Regions from separate parts of the Chromobacterium vaccinii genome, predicted to be linked through region 3. Evidence: predicted binding sites of a transcription regulator. Region 3 holds the regulator's gene; each other region holds the start of a gene.
The links. Region 3 encodes FNR, which switches genes on or off when oxygen is low (the NO sensors DNR and NnrR bind a similar motif). Its sites were predicted from a motif close to TTGATNNNNATCAA; they were not measured.
Positions count from the first base shown of each region.

Region 1: a site for FNR is predicted at 2,535-2,548, ahead of BKX93_RS12515 (hemerythrin domain-containing protein). Genes of this name have one in related genera too.
Region 2: a site for FNR is predicted at 2,659-2,672, ahead of BKX93_RS23660 (DUF3149 domain-containing protein). Genes of this name have one in related genera too.

Region 1 is NZ_CP017707.1:2,677,002-2,681,369, forward strand. It holds gene BKX93_RS12500 (chorismate-binding protein) at 1-935, shown strand, start outside; gene BKX93_RS12505 (hypothetical protein) at 932-1,387, shown strand; gene ampD (1,6-anhydro-N-acetylmuramyl-L-alanine amidase AmpD) at 1,392-1,937, opposite strand; partial or broken gene BKX93_RS25695 (GNAT family N-acetyltransferase) at 1,995-2,411, opposite strand; gene BKX93_RS12515 (hemerythrin domain-containing protein) at 2,608-3,135, shown strand; gene tal (transaldolase) at 3,217-4,278, opposite strand.
Region 2 is NZ_CP017707.1:2,086,639-2,091,006, forward strand. It holds gene BKX93_RS09725 (arginine deiminase) at 1-282, opposite strand, end outside; gene arcD (arginine-ornithine antiporter) at 354-1,805, opposite strand; gene BKX93_RS23660 (DUF3149 domain-containing protein) at 2,455-2,586, opposite strand; gene BKX93_RS09735 (CDP-6-deoxy-delta-3,4-glucoseen reductase) at 2,765-3,793, opposite strand; gene BKX93_RS09740 (SDR family oxidoreductase) at 3,834-4,368, shown strand, end outside.
Region 3 is NZ_CP017707.1:1,964,584-1,968,951, forward strand. It holds gene BKX93_RS09120 (inositol monophosphatase family protein) at 1-675, opposite strand, end outside; gene BKX93_RS09125 (RNA methyltransferase) at 821-1,582, shown strand; gene BKX93_RS09130 (DUF1853 family protein) at 1,572-2,483, shown strand; gene fnr (fumarate/nitrate reduction transcriptional regulator Fnr) at 2,531-3,277, opposite strand; gene hemN (oxygen-independent coproporphyrinogen III oxidase) at 3,381-4,368, shown strand, end outside.

The DNA.
Region 1 (4,368 bases), 710 kb from region 3:
GCCTGGACGCCGGCTTGCTGGGCGTGTTCCACCTGCCGGAGCGGCTGAGCGAGGACGGCGCCGCCATCGACCTACTGCTGGACACGGCCGACGCCGGCGGCGAGACCTGGCCGCTGGCGCTGGGCCCGCTGCTGGACGCCGACGATTTCGCCGCCGGCCATGGCCTGCCCTACGAGCGGATGTACGCCATCGCCAGCCGGCGCATCGCCGACGGCGGCCTGCGCTCGGTCAATCCCAGCTACGCGATCCAGCGCCCCTGCCCGCGCGACGGCTACCAGATCCACCAGGACCTGCTGGCGCGCAATCCCGCGCCTTACAACCTGTATTTCGACGGCGGCGACTTCCAGCTGGCCGGCTCCTCGCCGGCGATGTTCCTGCGCCTGCGCGACGGCCGGCTCTCCACCAGCCCCATCTGCGGCACCGTCGCGCGCGGCCGCGGCGAGGCCGAAGATCAAGCGCAAGTGGAAAAGCTGCTGGCGTCGGACAAGGACAGGTTCGAGCTGGAGGAATGCGTGAAGGCCGACATGCTGGCCAAGGAAGCGAGCTGCGAGGACATCCGCGTCGACATCGAACGGGAAGTGGAGCGCTTCGCCAATGTGTTCCACACCTCGGCCAGCGTCAGCGCGCGCCTGAAGCCGGGCAAGACCTTGGCCGACGCGATCTGCGACCACCTGTGGCCGGCCACCGTCATCGGCACGCCGGTCGACGCCGCCGCGCGGCTACTCGCGGCACACGAAAGCCGCCGCTGGTACGCCGGCGCCTTCGGCTATCTGTGCGCCGGCGAAGCGGAGCTCGGCACCATGATCCGCACCGCGCTGCTGGCGGACGGAAAGGCCACCACCCGGGTGGGCAGTACGCTGAGCGCGCACTCCAGCCCGCAGTTGGAGCGCAGCGAGCTGGAAGCCAAAGCCTCTCTGATCCTGGGGGTGTTGTGAGCGCCCTCACCATAGAGGACATCGATGCCGACGCGATCACGATACGGCTGGTCAACACCGCCAAGACTTACCTCGTGCCGCTGGACCGGGTAATCCGCTTGCAGTGCCTGCAGGGGCTGCCGCGGGATGAAATCCTGCTGGCCGGCGTGCTGGCCGGCAAGGTGGCGCGCAAGCGCCCCGCCCTCCTGGCGCAGTATGACTTCTCCGACGTCGCCGTCTCCGGCGACTTCCGGCCGCAGCATGTGGTGTTCGAGCGCAGCGTCGGCTTCCTCGCCGACGGCGACGCCCGGGTGGACCTGCCGTTCCGCGAGCTGCTGGGCAATCTGGACGCGATCTCGCGGCTGAGCGACGAGGCGGCGTTCTATCTGGGTTTCAGCTACGCGCTATTCGCGCTGCCGGGCGAGGATCTGGCCTTCGACGACCACCCCCGCCCCTACCTGACGCTGAAATAGCGGCTCAGAACCCCAGCCCGCTGTCGTCCTGGGCGCGGCGCCAGTCGAACCAGGGGCCGGGGTCGGTCTTGCGCCCCGGCGCGATATGCTCGTGGCCGGCGATGGCGGACAGCGGCAGCCCGCGCCGCAGCTCGCGCGACAGCGCCGCCAGCGTGCGGTACTGCGCCTCGCTGAAAGGCTCGAAATCGCAGCCCTCCATCTCCACGCCGATGGAGAAGTCATTGCACTTCTCGCGTCCCCGCCAGCTGGAGACGCCGGCATGCCAGGCGCGCTTGCCCACCGGCACGAACTGCAGCAGGTGGCCGTCGCGCCGGATGAAGAAATGCGACGACACCCGCAGTTGGTGCACGCCCTGGTAATAGGGGTGCTCGTCCGGATCCAGCCGGTTGGAGAACAGCTGCTCGACGCCGGCCCCGCCGTAACGGTAAGGCGGCAGGCTGATATTGTGGATCACCAGCAGCTCCGGCGCGCAGCCCGGGCTGCGTTCGTCGCAGTTCGGCGACGGCAGCTGCTGGGCGCCCTGCATCCAGCCGTCCGCGCCCAGCGCCAGCGCCGGCGCGGCGGACGGCCGGTAGACCAGCCGCCACAGCGCCAGCCCGTCGGTGGTGTTCCAGCGCTGCTCCAGCACGAAACCGGCCTTGTGGTACAGCGCGATGGCCGCCTGGTTGACCTCGGCGGTATCCACGCTGACGCGGTCCTCGCCCTGCAGCGCGCGGTTCAGCAGCCGATAGCCCCAGCCCTGCTGCAAATGCGCCGGGTCCACCACCGTGCGCTCGATGTGCATGCCGCCATCGGAACCGCGGGACGTCACCAGCAGGCCGCGCAGCTCATTCCCTTCGAAGGCGGCCAGAATGCGGTCCCGGCAAGAATGCAACGCCGCCAGGTCCGGCCACATCACCGGCAGGGCCGGATAATTCAGCCACTCCACCTCCAGCCGGTGCGCGTCCAGCTGCAGCCGCAGGGCCCGCCGCGCCAGCGCCGCGTCGCCGCGGGCCAATTCCGTCACTTCGAACGGCAACTCCATTTCATCTCTCCGTCATCTTCGGATCGGATCATCTCGTACAATTCCGGCTTGTGTTCCATCGCGCAAAGCGGTATCAAGAACTTGCGTCGCGCGTCGCGCGGGCGGAAAAGCGTCGCTCACCGCTTGAGGCGCATCATGTCCACGGCCCTGGCATGGCGGCACAATCATGCCAGAACCCACGCAGGAGACCATCTTCATGCTCACACTCGACACCTTGGGCAAAGCCGCCGCCGCGCCCAGCTTCGAACAACCGCTGGAAATGCTGCAGGCCTGTCACGACAAGATCCGCCGTTTCTGCGATCAACTGGACAAGCTGCCGCCCTATATCGAGGAGCACGGCGTCGACGACGCCGCGCGCAACACCATAGACGACGTGGTCCGCTATTTCGACGTCGCCGGCCCCGCCCATCATACCGACGAAGAGGAAGAGCTGTTTCCCCTGCTCGAAGAACGCCTCCCCACCGCCGCCTCGCGGCTGGAGCAGCTATCCGCCGAGCACGGCTACCTGCACTCCTGCTGGAACGCCATCCGCGACGACCTGGTCGCGCTGCGCGACGGGCGCATCCGCCAGATCAGCAGGACCGAGCTGCAGGAATTCGCCCGCCAGTACCGCGAGCACGCGGCCGCCGAGGAGGAATGGCTGTTTCCCGCCGCCGCCGGCGCGCTCAGCGCCGAAGAGCTGCGCCAGGCCGGCGCCAATATGGCCAGGCGCCGCCAGGGCTGAGTCCGCCTCTGCAAGCGAAACGGGCTGCCCGCTTCCGCCGGCAGCCCGTCGCTGTCTTCACCCTTTGACTCGGCGGTCCGCTCAGGCGGTCAGCTTCAGCAACTGGGCGAAAGCGTCCTCGAACAGCTTCAAACCGTCCTGCTGCAGCTTCTCGCCGACCGCCGCCAGATCGATGCCGGCGGCTTCCACAGCGGCCAGCAGCGCCTTGGCATCGTCCATGTTCTGCGGCAGCGTCAGCGCGGCGTCGCCATGGTCGCGGAAGGCGGCCATGGTCGCGTCCGGCACGGTGTTGACGGTTTCGTCGCCGATCAGGCTCTCCACGTACAGCACGTCGCGGTAAGCCGGGTTCTTGGTGCCGGTGGACGCCCACAGCAGGAATTGCGGGCGGGCGCCGGCGGCGCGCAGCTTGGCGAACTCTTCGCCGTGGAAACGCTCCTGGTAGCGGGCGTACGCGGCTTTGGACAGCGCGATCGCCACCTTGCCCTGATGCGGCTCGGCCACTTGCGGATCCAGCAGGCTGTCGACGCGCGACAGGAAGAAGCTGGCCACGGCCTTGACGCCGGCCACCGGCTGGCCGTCGGCCAGGCGAGCCGACAGGCCGGCGATATACGCGTCCCAGACCGCTTCCACCTGCGGCAGCGAGAACAGCAGCGTGATGTTGACGTTGACGCCTTCGCGGGTCAGCGTCTGGAACGCGCGGACGCCCTCGGCGGTCGCCGGGATCTTGATCATCGCGTTGGCGCGGCCGATCTCGGCCCATAGGCGGCGCGCGGCGGCCAGGGTGCCGGCCTCGTCGCGCGACAGCTCGGGCGACACTTCCAGGCTGACGTAGCCGTCGTTGCCCTGGCTGGCTTCGTACTGCGGCAGCAGCAGGTCGCAGGCCGCCTGGATGTCGGCCACCACCAGCTTCTCGTAGCGGGCCTCGGCGGACAGGGCGGCGTTCTGCTTCAGAACGGCCAGTTCGCCCTGATAGCTCGCGTCGCCGCTGATCGCCTTGTAAAAAATGGCCGGATTGGAGGTCACGCCGGCGATGCCGTCGTCGGCCAGCAGGCGGGCCAGTTCGCCGGAGGCGATCAGTTCACGGGACAGGTTGTCCAGCCAGATGCGCTGGCCGAAGGGACGGATGGCTTGCAAACGATTCATGGTGAGGCGTCCGGGTATTGCTTGAGATAAAGAATCCATCCTACCCCGGCAACGCCGCCGCGCCAAGAGGAGAGGCGCGGCGATTTGCGC
Region 2 (4,368 bases), 120 kb from region 3:
GTTGTCGGCCTTGACCTTGCGGTCCAGGACCCAGTTGCGGGCGGCCTTGTCGTCCAGAACCTTGGCCAGCGCGTCGTGCACCTCGATCACTTCGATGCCGCGGGCGCGCATCTGCTCGACCATGTAGGCATGGTCCTTCTGCGCGCGCTCCACCCAGATCACGTCGTCGAACAGCAGGTCATGGCAATTGTCGGGGGTCAGGCGCTTGTGGGCGAGGCCGGGACGGCACACCATCACGGTGCGCAACTTGCCGCATTCAGAATGAACACCAAACTTGGTCATAACGCTACTCCTTGAGTCTTGTCTGACTTCGGGGGCGGGCATCCGCCCCCACTGGTTTCAAAATCTTTCGCTTACAGGCCGATCTGACCGGTCGCCAGCATGTAGACCGCGATCAGGGCCATCACCACCACGATGGCGGCCAGCACGGCTTCGATCAGGTTGAACGGCTTGCGGCCTTGCTCTTTCTTGGCCCACAGGTAGAACAGCAGGCCCGGCGCGTACAGCACCATGGACAGGAACAGATACTTGGGACCCGCGGCGTAGATCAGCCAGGCGCCATACAGTGTGGCCAGCGCGGCGGTCCAAAATTCCTTGGCGGTGCTTTCGCCCTGGGCGTAGCCCTCGCCGCGCTTGGCCACCAGCAAGGAGTAGCCGGCGCACAACAGGTAGGGAATCAGAATCATCGAGGTGGCCAGCGACAGCAGCGCCAGGTAGCCGGCCGAGCTCTTCAGCGTGATCAGCAGGAACAGCTGGATCAGGCCATTGGTCAGCCACAGCGAGGCGGCCGGGGTGTCGTTGCCGTTGACGGTGCCGAACACCTTGGGCATCACGCCGTCCTTGCCGGCGAGGTAAGGCGCTTCGGCGGCCAGCAAGGTCCAGGCCAAGAGCGCGCCGCCGACGGAGATCACCAGGCCCGCGTTCATCAGGTTGGCGCCGAAGGTGCCGAAGGCTTTCTGCAGCACGTAGGCGGTGGACGGATTCTTCAGCGCGGCCAGTTCAGCCTGGGTCATCACGCCCAGCGACAGCACCGATACGGCGACCAAGAGCGCGATGGTCAGCAGGAAGCCGATCACGGTGGCCTTGCCCACATCCTTCATGCTCTCGGCGCGGCCGGAGAACATCGACGCGCCCTCGATGCCGATGAACACCCACACCGTCACCAGCATGGTGCTCTTCACCTGGTCGACGATGGAGCCGAGCTTGGCGCTGCCCCAGAAGTCCAGGTTGAAGGTATCGACCTTGAATGCGAACACGATCAATAGAATGAACAGGGCCAGCGGCACCAGCTTGGCGATGGTGGTGACGGTATTGATGAAGGCCGCGCCGTGCACGCCGCGCAGCACCAGGAAGTGCAGGCCCCACAGCACCACAGACGCGCAAGCAATGGCGATGGGCGTATTGCCGTCGCCGAAGGCCGGCACCCAGAAGCCCAGCGCCGAGAACATCACCACGAAATAGGAGACGTTGCCGATCCAGGCCGAGATCCAGTAACCCCAGGCCGAGTTGAAGCCCATGTAGTCGCCGAAACCGGCCTTGGCGTAGCCGTACACGCCGCCGGACACTTCCGGCTTGCGCGAAGCTAGCATCTGGAACACGAAGGCCAGCGCCAGCATGCCGACAAAGGTGATGGCCCAGCCGATCAGGATGGCGCCGGCGCCGGCTCCAGCCGCCATGTTCTGCGGCAAGGAAAAGATGCCGCCGCCTATCATGGAGCCGACGACCAGCGCCGTCAGCGCGCCCAGCTTCAGCCTGGGCGACGCGCCCTCGGCCAAGCCGGCTTGGGTTGCAGTTTCAGTGGACATTTTCGTTCTCCGATCTGGTATGTAAACCGAGCATTACATTATTAAATTCTTATCATCTGAAATTATGGTATACCCCGAAAAACAAGGCTTTCCAGCGGTGTCGGTTGTTAGGTTGATTTGCATCAAGCAGGCCCAGCCATCAATCCGGCGACTTCCGGGGAATGCGACCAAGGCTTGCATTAAGGCGTCATGGACAGCTGAATCCGGAACGGCGGAAATGCGCGCTCAGCGCCTGTTCAAAGTCTCTACCGGCAGAAAGCGGCAGCCTGGCCAACCGGCTATCTGCCGCGTTGCCGGATGGACAGGGTCTGCCCTTCGTCGTGCGCCTCGCCTGTCGACAGCGCCCAGCGGTTCGCAACAAGGCTTTGAACAGGAGCCATGCGTGACAGAACGCCTGGCCCCGCATCGCGCCCTCTTGCCGCGCGACTGGCGCCGTCTGCGCGAACGCGCCTTGGTTCAGATCCGTTGCGGGCTTGCGCCAGCGACTCTTAAGCATAGAAAGGGAATGCCGGGCGAAAAGCCCGAAACGGAAATAGTCTGATACAGAACAAATTCGCGACGCGGCGGACAAAAAAAACGGATACGGCCCACCACCGTATCCGCCAACACACACATCAAGAGGAAATACTGAAAACGACAGGGGTAATCCTTACTTGCCCGGCTTGTTCATGTTCCGGAAAATCACCCACAAAGCCCCGAAAGCCACCACGGTGGCGACCACGATAGTCAACAGGCTCAAACGGCCGACATCGTCGGCCAACAATAGGGTCAGCAACTCCATGGTTCCCTCCTACCGGCATGCGGTTTCAATTGACTTGCCAGCGACATAATAACCACTCGACAAACCATGGAATTGACCCAGGTCAAACCGGCCATCCCGGCGATTTGATGCAGGACAAATAAAAAGCCCCCGGCGCGAGCAGAGGGCTTTTTATATACAGATCAAAGGCTTGTGCTGCTTATTTGCCTCCGCCCATATCCTTGGCCAGGAAGAAGGCGTCGGAGAAGAACTCGTTTTCCGGCAGGCCGCGCTCGCGGGTGAAGGTGCCGTGGGCCGCCTCCACCATCACCGGCGCGCCGCAGGCGTAGACCTGGTAATCCGACAGATCGGCGAAATCTTCCAGCACCGCCTGGTGCACGAATCCGGCACGGCCGGTCCAATTGTCTTCCGGCAACGCCTCGGACAGCACCGGGACATAGCTGATGTGCGGATGCGCGGCGGCCCAGCCTTCGGCCAGCTCCGCCATGTACAGGTCGGCCTTGGTGCGGGCGCCCCAGTAGAACTTCATCGGCCGGGTGATACCATGATGGATCGCATGCTCGATGATGCCCTTGACCGGCGCGAAGCCGGTGCCGCTGGCGATCAGCACGATGGGTTTGTCCGACTCCTCGCGCAGGAAGAAGGAACCCATCGGGCCCTTGAAGCGCATGATCTCGCGCTCCTTCATCTGATGGAACACATACTCGGAGAACGAGCCGCCCGGCTGATGGCGGATGTGCAGTTCCAGGAAGGAATCGTCATGCGGCGCGTTGGCGATCGAGAAGCTGCGCTTTTTGCCGTCCTTCATCAGGATGTCGATATACTGGCCGGCGCGGAACTGCAAACGCTCGGACACCGGGAGCTTCAGCTTCAGCACAGCCACGTCGTGGATCTTTTCTATCGTTTCGACCCGGCACGGCAGCGTCTTGATCTGGATGTCGCCGATGCCGGTCACTTCGCGCGCCTCGATGCTGATGTCGCCTTGCGGCTTCGCACAGCAGAACAAGGCCATGCCCTGCGCGCGCTCGGCGGCGGACAACGCCTTTTCCTGGAAGCCGTCCTGGCTCACCTCGCCCTCCAGCACCTTGCCCTTGCAGGCGCCGCAAGCGCCGTCGCGGCAGCCGTAGGGCAGGCCCACGCCCTGGCGCAGCGCCGCTTCAAGAATGGTTTCGTGCGCTTCAACACTGAATGCATGCCCGCTGGGGAGCACTTTCACCTGGCAAGTCATAATCGTTTCTCAATCCCGAATTCTGGCTAAAATGCACACCATGCGTACTTTACTTGTCATCGGCGCCGGCGATGTCGCCCGGCGCGCCCTGCCGCAGCTTCGCCGGAGTTGGCGGATATTGACCCTGTGTCGCACCGAAGAGGCCGCCGCCCGCTGGCGCGCGCTGGGCGCCTTGCCGCTGATAGGCGATCTGGACCATGCCCCCAGTCTGGCGCGCCTCGCCGGGCTGGCCGACGCCGCGCTGCTGACCGCGCCGCCGCCGGCCCATGGCCGGACAGACTCGAGAATGCGCAAGTTGTTGTACGCGCTGGCAAAAGCGAACAGCATACCACAGCAATTGATCTACATCAGCACAAGCGGCGTGTATGGCGACGCAGGCGGCGCCGTGCTGGACGAAGCCGCGGCGGTCCGCCCGCGCAACGATCGCGCGCAGCGGCGCGCCGACGCCGAATCCCAGCTGCGCCGCTTCGCCATCGCCCGCGGCTGCGCGTTGACCATCCTGCGCGCGCCGGGCATCTATGCCGATGAACGGCTGCCGCTGTCGCGCTTCGCCGCCGCCGCTCCCTTGATCATCG
Region 3 (4,368 bases):
GCCGCCCGCTTCCTGCACGATCAGGCTGCCGGCCGCGATGTCCCACGGCTTCAGGTTCAGCTCGAAGAAGCCTTCGGTGCGGCCGCAGGCGACGTTGCACAGGTCCAGCGACGCGGCGCCTTCGCGGCGCACGCCGGCGGTCTTGCCGATCACATCTTTCAGCATGCCCAGGTATTGGTCGAGGTAACTCTGGTCGGAGACCGGGAAGCCGGTGCCGATCACGCATTCATTCATCATGAAGCGCTTGGAGACGCGGATGCGGCGATCGTTGAGGAAGGCGCCGACGCCGCGCGAGGCGGTGAACAGATCGTTGCGGTTCGGGTCGTAGACCACCGCCTGCTGGACCTGGCCCTTGTGCGCCAGCGCGATCGAGATGGCGTACTGGGGATGGCCGTGCAGGAAGTTGGTGGTGCCGTCGATCGGGTCGATGATCCATTCGTATTCGGAAGAACCCACGCCTTTGGCGCCGGACTCTTCTGCTAGAATCGCGTGCTTCGGATAGGCTTCGAGAATGACGCTGATGATCGCGTCTTCGGCGGCGCGATCCACCTCGGTCACAAAGTCATTGTGCTTTTTCTTCTCTACGCGGATGGCGTCGAGGTTGAGCGACGCGCGCTGGATAACACTGCCTGCGCGGCGAGCGGCTTTAACCGCGACATTGAGCATCGGATGCATTGACGGCCTCTACACTTGAACGATGGGCGGGTGTCCGTCGATGACGCGACACCCGCCGGTAACAATCTGGGTTAAGGAACAAAAAAACCCGACGCCTGGGCGCGGGCTTTTGGTATATGCCCGCTATTTTAATGTGAAAACGCCAATGAATAAACCCCAAGTACCTGATTTTCTGAAAAACATCCGCGTGGTGCTCGCCCGCCCCAACCATCCGGGCAATATCGGCTCTGCCGCGCGCGCGATGAAAACCATGGGTTTGAGCCGCCTGTACCTGGTCGAACCCAAGGTGTTTCCCAGCGACGAGGCCAACACGCTGGCCTCGGGCGCGGTGGATCTGCTGGAAAACGCCGCCGTGGTTTCCACGCTGGCCGAGGCCCTGTCCGACGTCACCGTCGCCTGCGCGCTGACCAGCCGCCGCCGCGAATTGACCACGCCGCTGTCCACCCCGCGCCAGACCACGCCGGAATTGATCGCCCGCGCCCGCGACGGCGAACAGGTGGCCCTGGTGTTCGGCAACGAGACCTTCGGCCTGTCGATCGAGGAAGTCGAGCAATGCAACCGCCTGGTGACCATCCCCGGCAATCCCGACTACTTCTCGCTGAACCTGGCGATGGCGGTGCAGGTGATGACCTACGAACTGTTCAGCCACACCGGCGTGGACGTGGAATACCTGCGCGCCGAGGGCGAGGCGGCGACCCAGAGCGAGGTGGACGGCATGTGCGGCCACCTGGAACAGGCGATGGACGAAATCGGCTACTTCCAGCGCCGCAACAGCGAGCGGCTGATGCGCCGGATGCGCACCATGTTCCACCGCGCCGGGATGTTGCGCGAGGAGATCGACATCCTGCGCGGCTTCTACAAACAGGTGCAGCGCACCGCCTCCGGCCGGCCCGGGGATGCCGACTGAGTCCGGCCTCGCCCTGCCCTACGCGCGCCCGGCGGTGCGCGACCTCGCCTTTCTGCTGACCTCTCCTTCGCCCTGGCTGTGCGGCGCCGATCTGCCGCCGGAACGATTGCTGGGGCCGGACGGCGAGGCGCTGCTGGCCCGGCTGGACCATGCGCCAGCCGAGCTCGAGGCCTGGCTGGCCGCCGCCCCCGCCAAACGGCTGGGACAATATGCCGAACGGCTTTTCTCCTTCTGGTTTCGCCAGGTAAAACACATCGACCTCATCGCTGAAAATCTGAAAGTCATAAACCGGGAGCGCCGGACGATCGGAGAGTTCGACTTCCTGCTGCTGCTGGACGGCGAGCCCTGGCATCTGGAAACAGCCAGCAAGTTTTACCTTTCGCTGGGCGAAACCGCCGACGATCTGGTCGGTCCCGGCCTCAATGACGCCTGGCGTTTGAAAGCGACCAAAACCACAACACAATTGCGGCTTTCCCGCCATTCCGACGCGCTTGCCATCCTGCCGGACGGTTTTCAGGACTGCCGCGCCGCGGCCCGGCTCTGCGGCTGGTTCTTCTATCCGGCGGATCAGTTTCCGCCCGCGCCGCTCAATCCCCATCAACTGCGCGGCTGGCTCGCGCCGAGGGACGCCCCCTGGCCGCGCGCCGGCGGCGATTCGCGCTGGGCCTGGCTGCCCAGGCTGTCATGGCTCGCCCCCGCGCTGCTGTCCGAAGCCGATACGCAGGACGAGGCCACCCTGCGCGCGCGGCTGCAAACGATGCCGGCGCCGCAGTTGCTGGCCGAACTGCGAGCGGTAGGCGGCGGCCTGTGGCGCGAGGTCGCGCGCGGCTTCGCCGTCCCGCCCGGCTGGCCGGACCCCGAGCGTCTTGCGGCGCTGAAGCTCAAAATCTCGCGGACATGAAAAAAGGCAGGCGTCGCGCCTGCCTTGATTGCCGATTCCGGACAGCCTTAGTGGCCGTCGGCGTGCATGCAGCCTGAAATCAGGTTTTTCAGCTCGTCTACCAGCACCAGCTGAATGTGCTTGTGATCGACGGTGATCCAGCCCTGCTGCTGGAACTTGGACAGCGTGCGGCTGACCGTTTCCAGCTTCAGGCCGAGGAAGCTGCCGATCTCTTCCCGGCTCATGCGCAGGATGAAGTCGTTGGCGGCGAAGCCCCGGGTGGACAGCCGCTGCGACAAGTTCAGCAGGAAGGCGGCGATGCGCTCCTCCGCCTTCATATTGCCCAGCAGCAGCATCACGTTCTGGTCGCGCACGATCTCGCGGCTCATCAGGCGGTAGAAGTGGTGCTGCAGGCTGGGGATGTCGCGGGACAGCGACTCCATCCGGGTGAACGGCAGCTCGCATACTTCGCTGTCCTCCAGCGCCACCGCGTCGCAGCTGTGGTTGCTGGAAGAAATGCCGTCCAGCCCCATCAGCTCGCCCGACATCAGGAAGCCTGTCACCTGCTCGCGGCCATCCTGGCTGGCGACACAGGTTTTGAAGAAGCCGGTGCGAATCGCGTACAGCGACTTGAAGGACTCGCCGCTGCGGAACAGGTATTCGCCGCGCTTCAGGCGGCGGCTCTGGCGGATCACCGCGTCCAGCTGGCCCATTTCCTCGCGGTTCAGACCGACAGGCAGGCATAGCTCGCGCAGGCTGCAGCTGGAGCAGGAAATTTTCAGCGTATGCAGGGAGGTTTGGTTTTGTTCAGACATGCTGTATGTGCAAGCCGGCGAAGCTTGACCCTTATCAAGGCGGAATTCACTAATTTTTCGCAAATTTACCAGTCCTCCAGAAGTTTTACCATCCGAATACGACATGAAAACTACCCACCCCTTCTCTCCCGCCCATTTTGTCTTCGATCGCGAGTTGATCGAGAGGCTGGATGGCGCGGGGCCTAGATACACATCCTACCCGACGGCAGATCGTTTTACGTCTAATTTCTCGACGCAAGACTATCTGGACAAATTGCGTCAGCGCCAGATCGGCGCCAACCGCAAGCCTCTATCATTGTACGCTCATATACCTTTTTGCAACACCATCTGTTATTACTGCGCCTGCAACAAGATCATCACCAAGGATAGCGGCAAGGCGGACCAGTATCTGGACTATCTGGAGAAGGAAATCCGCCTGGTATCCGCGGAACTGGGCATCCGGGAAAAAGTGATACAGCTGCACTTCGGCGGCGGCACGCCCACCTTCCTGTCCGATGCCCAGCTTGAGCGGCTGATGGGCATCCTGAGCACCCACTTCGAATTCCTGATCGACGGAGAATATTCCATAGAGATTGATCCGCGCAAGGTAAAACGTGAAACCATGCTGAAATTGGCAGGATATGGTTTCAACCGCGTCAGCGTGGGCATACAGGATTTCGATCCCGCGGTGCAGCGCGCGGTAAACCGGATTCAGACCGAAGAGGAAACCCGCGCGGTGATCGAAGCGGCGCGCGAAGGCGGATTCAAATCAGTCAGTCTGGACCTGATCTACGGCCTGCCGCTGCAAAGCCGCGAAACCATGCGCGACACGCTGCAGAAGGCGCTGGCGCTGGATCCGGACCGGCTGTCGCTGTACAACTACGCCCACCTGCCCAGCGTATTCATGCCGCAGCGGCGCATCAATGAGGCGGATCTGCCGCCCGCCGCGGTCAAGCTGGACATCCTGCAAGACGCGGTGAAGACGCTGACCGACGCCGGCTACGTGTTCATCGGCATGGATCATTTCGCCAAGCCCGACGACGAGCTGGCCATCGCCCTGCGCCAGGGCCGGCTGCAACGCAACTTTCAGGGCTATTCCACCCATTCCGATT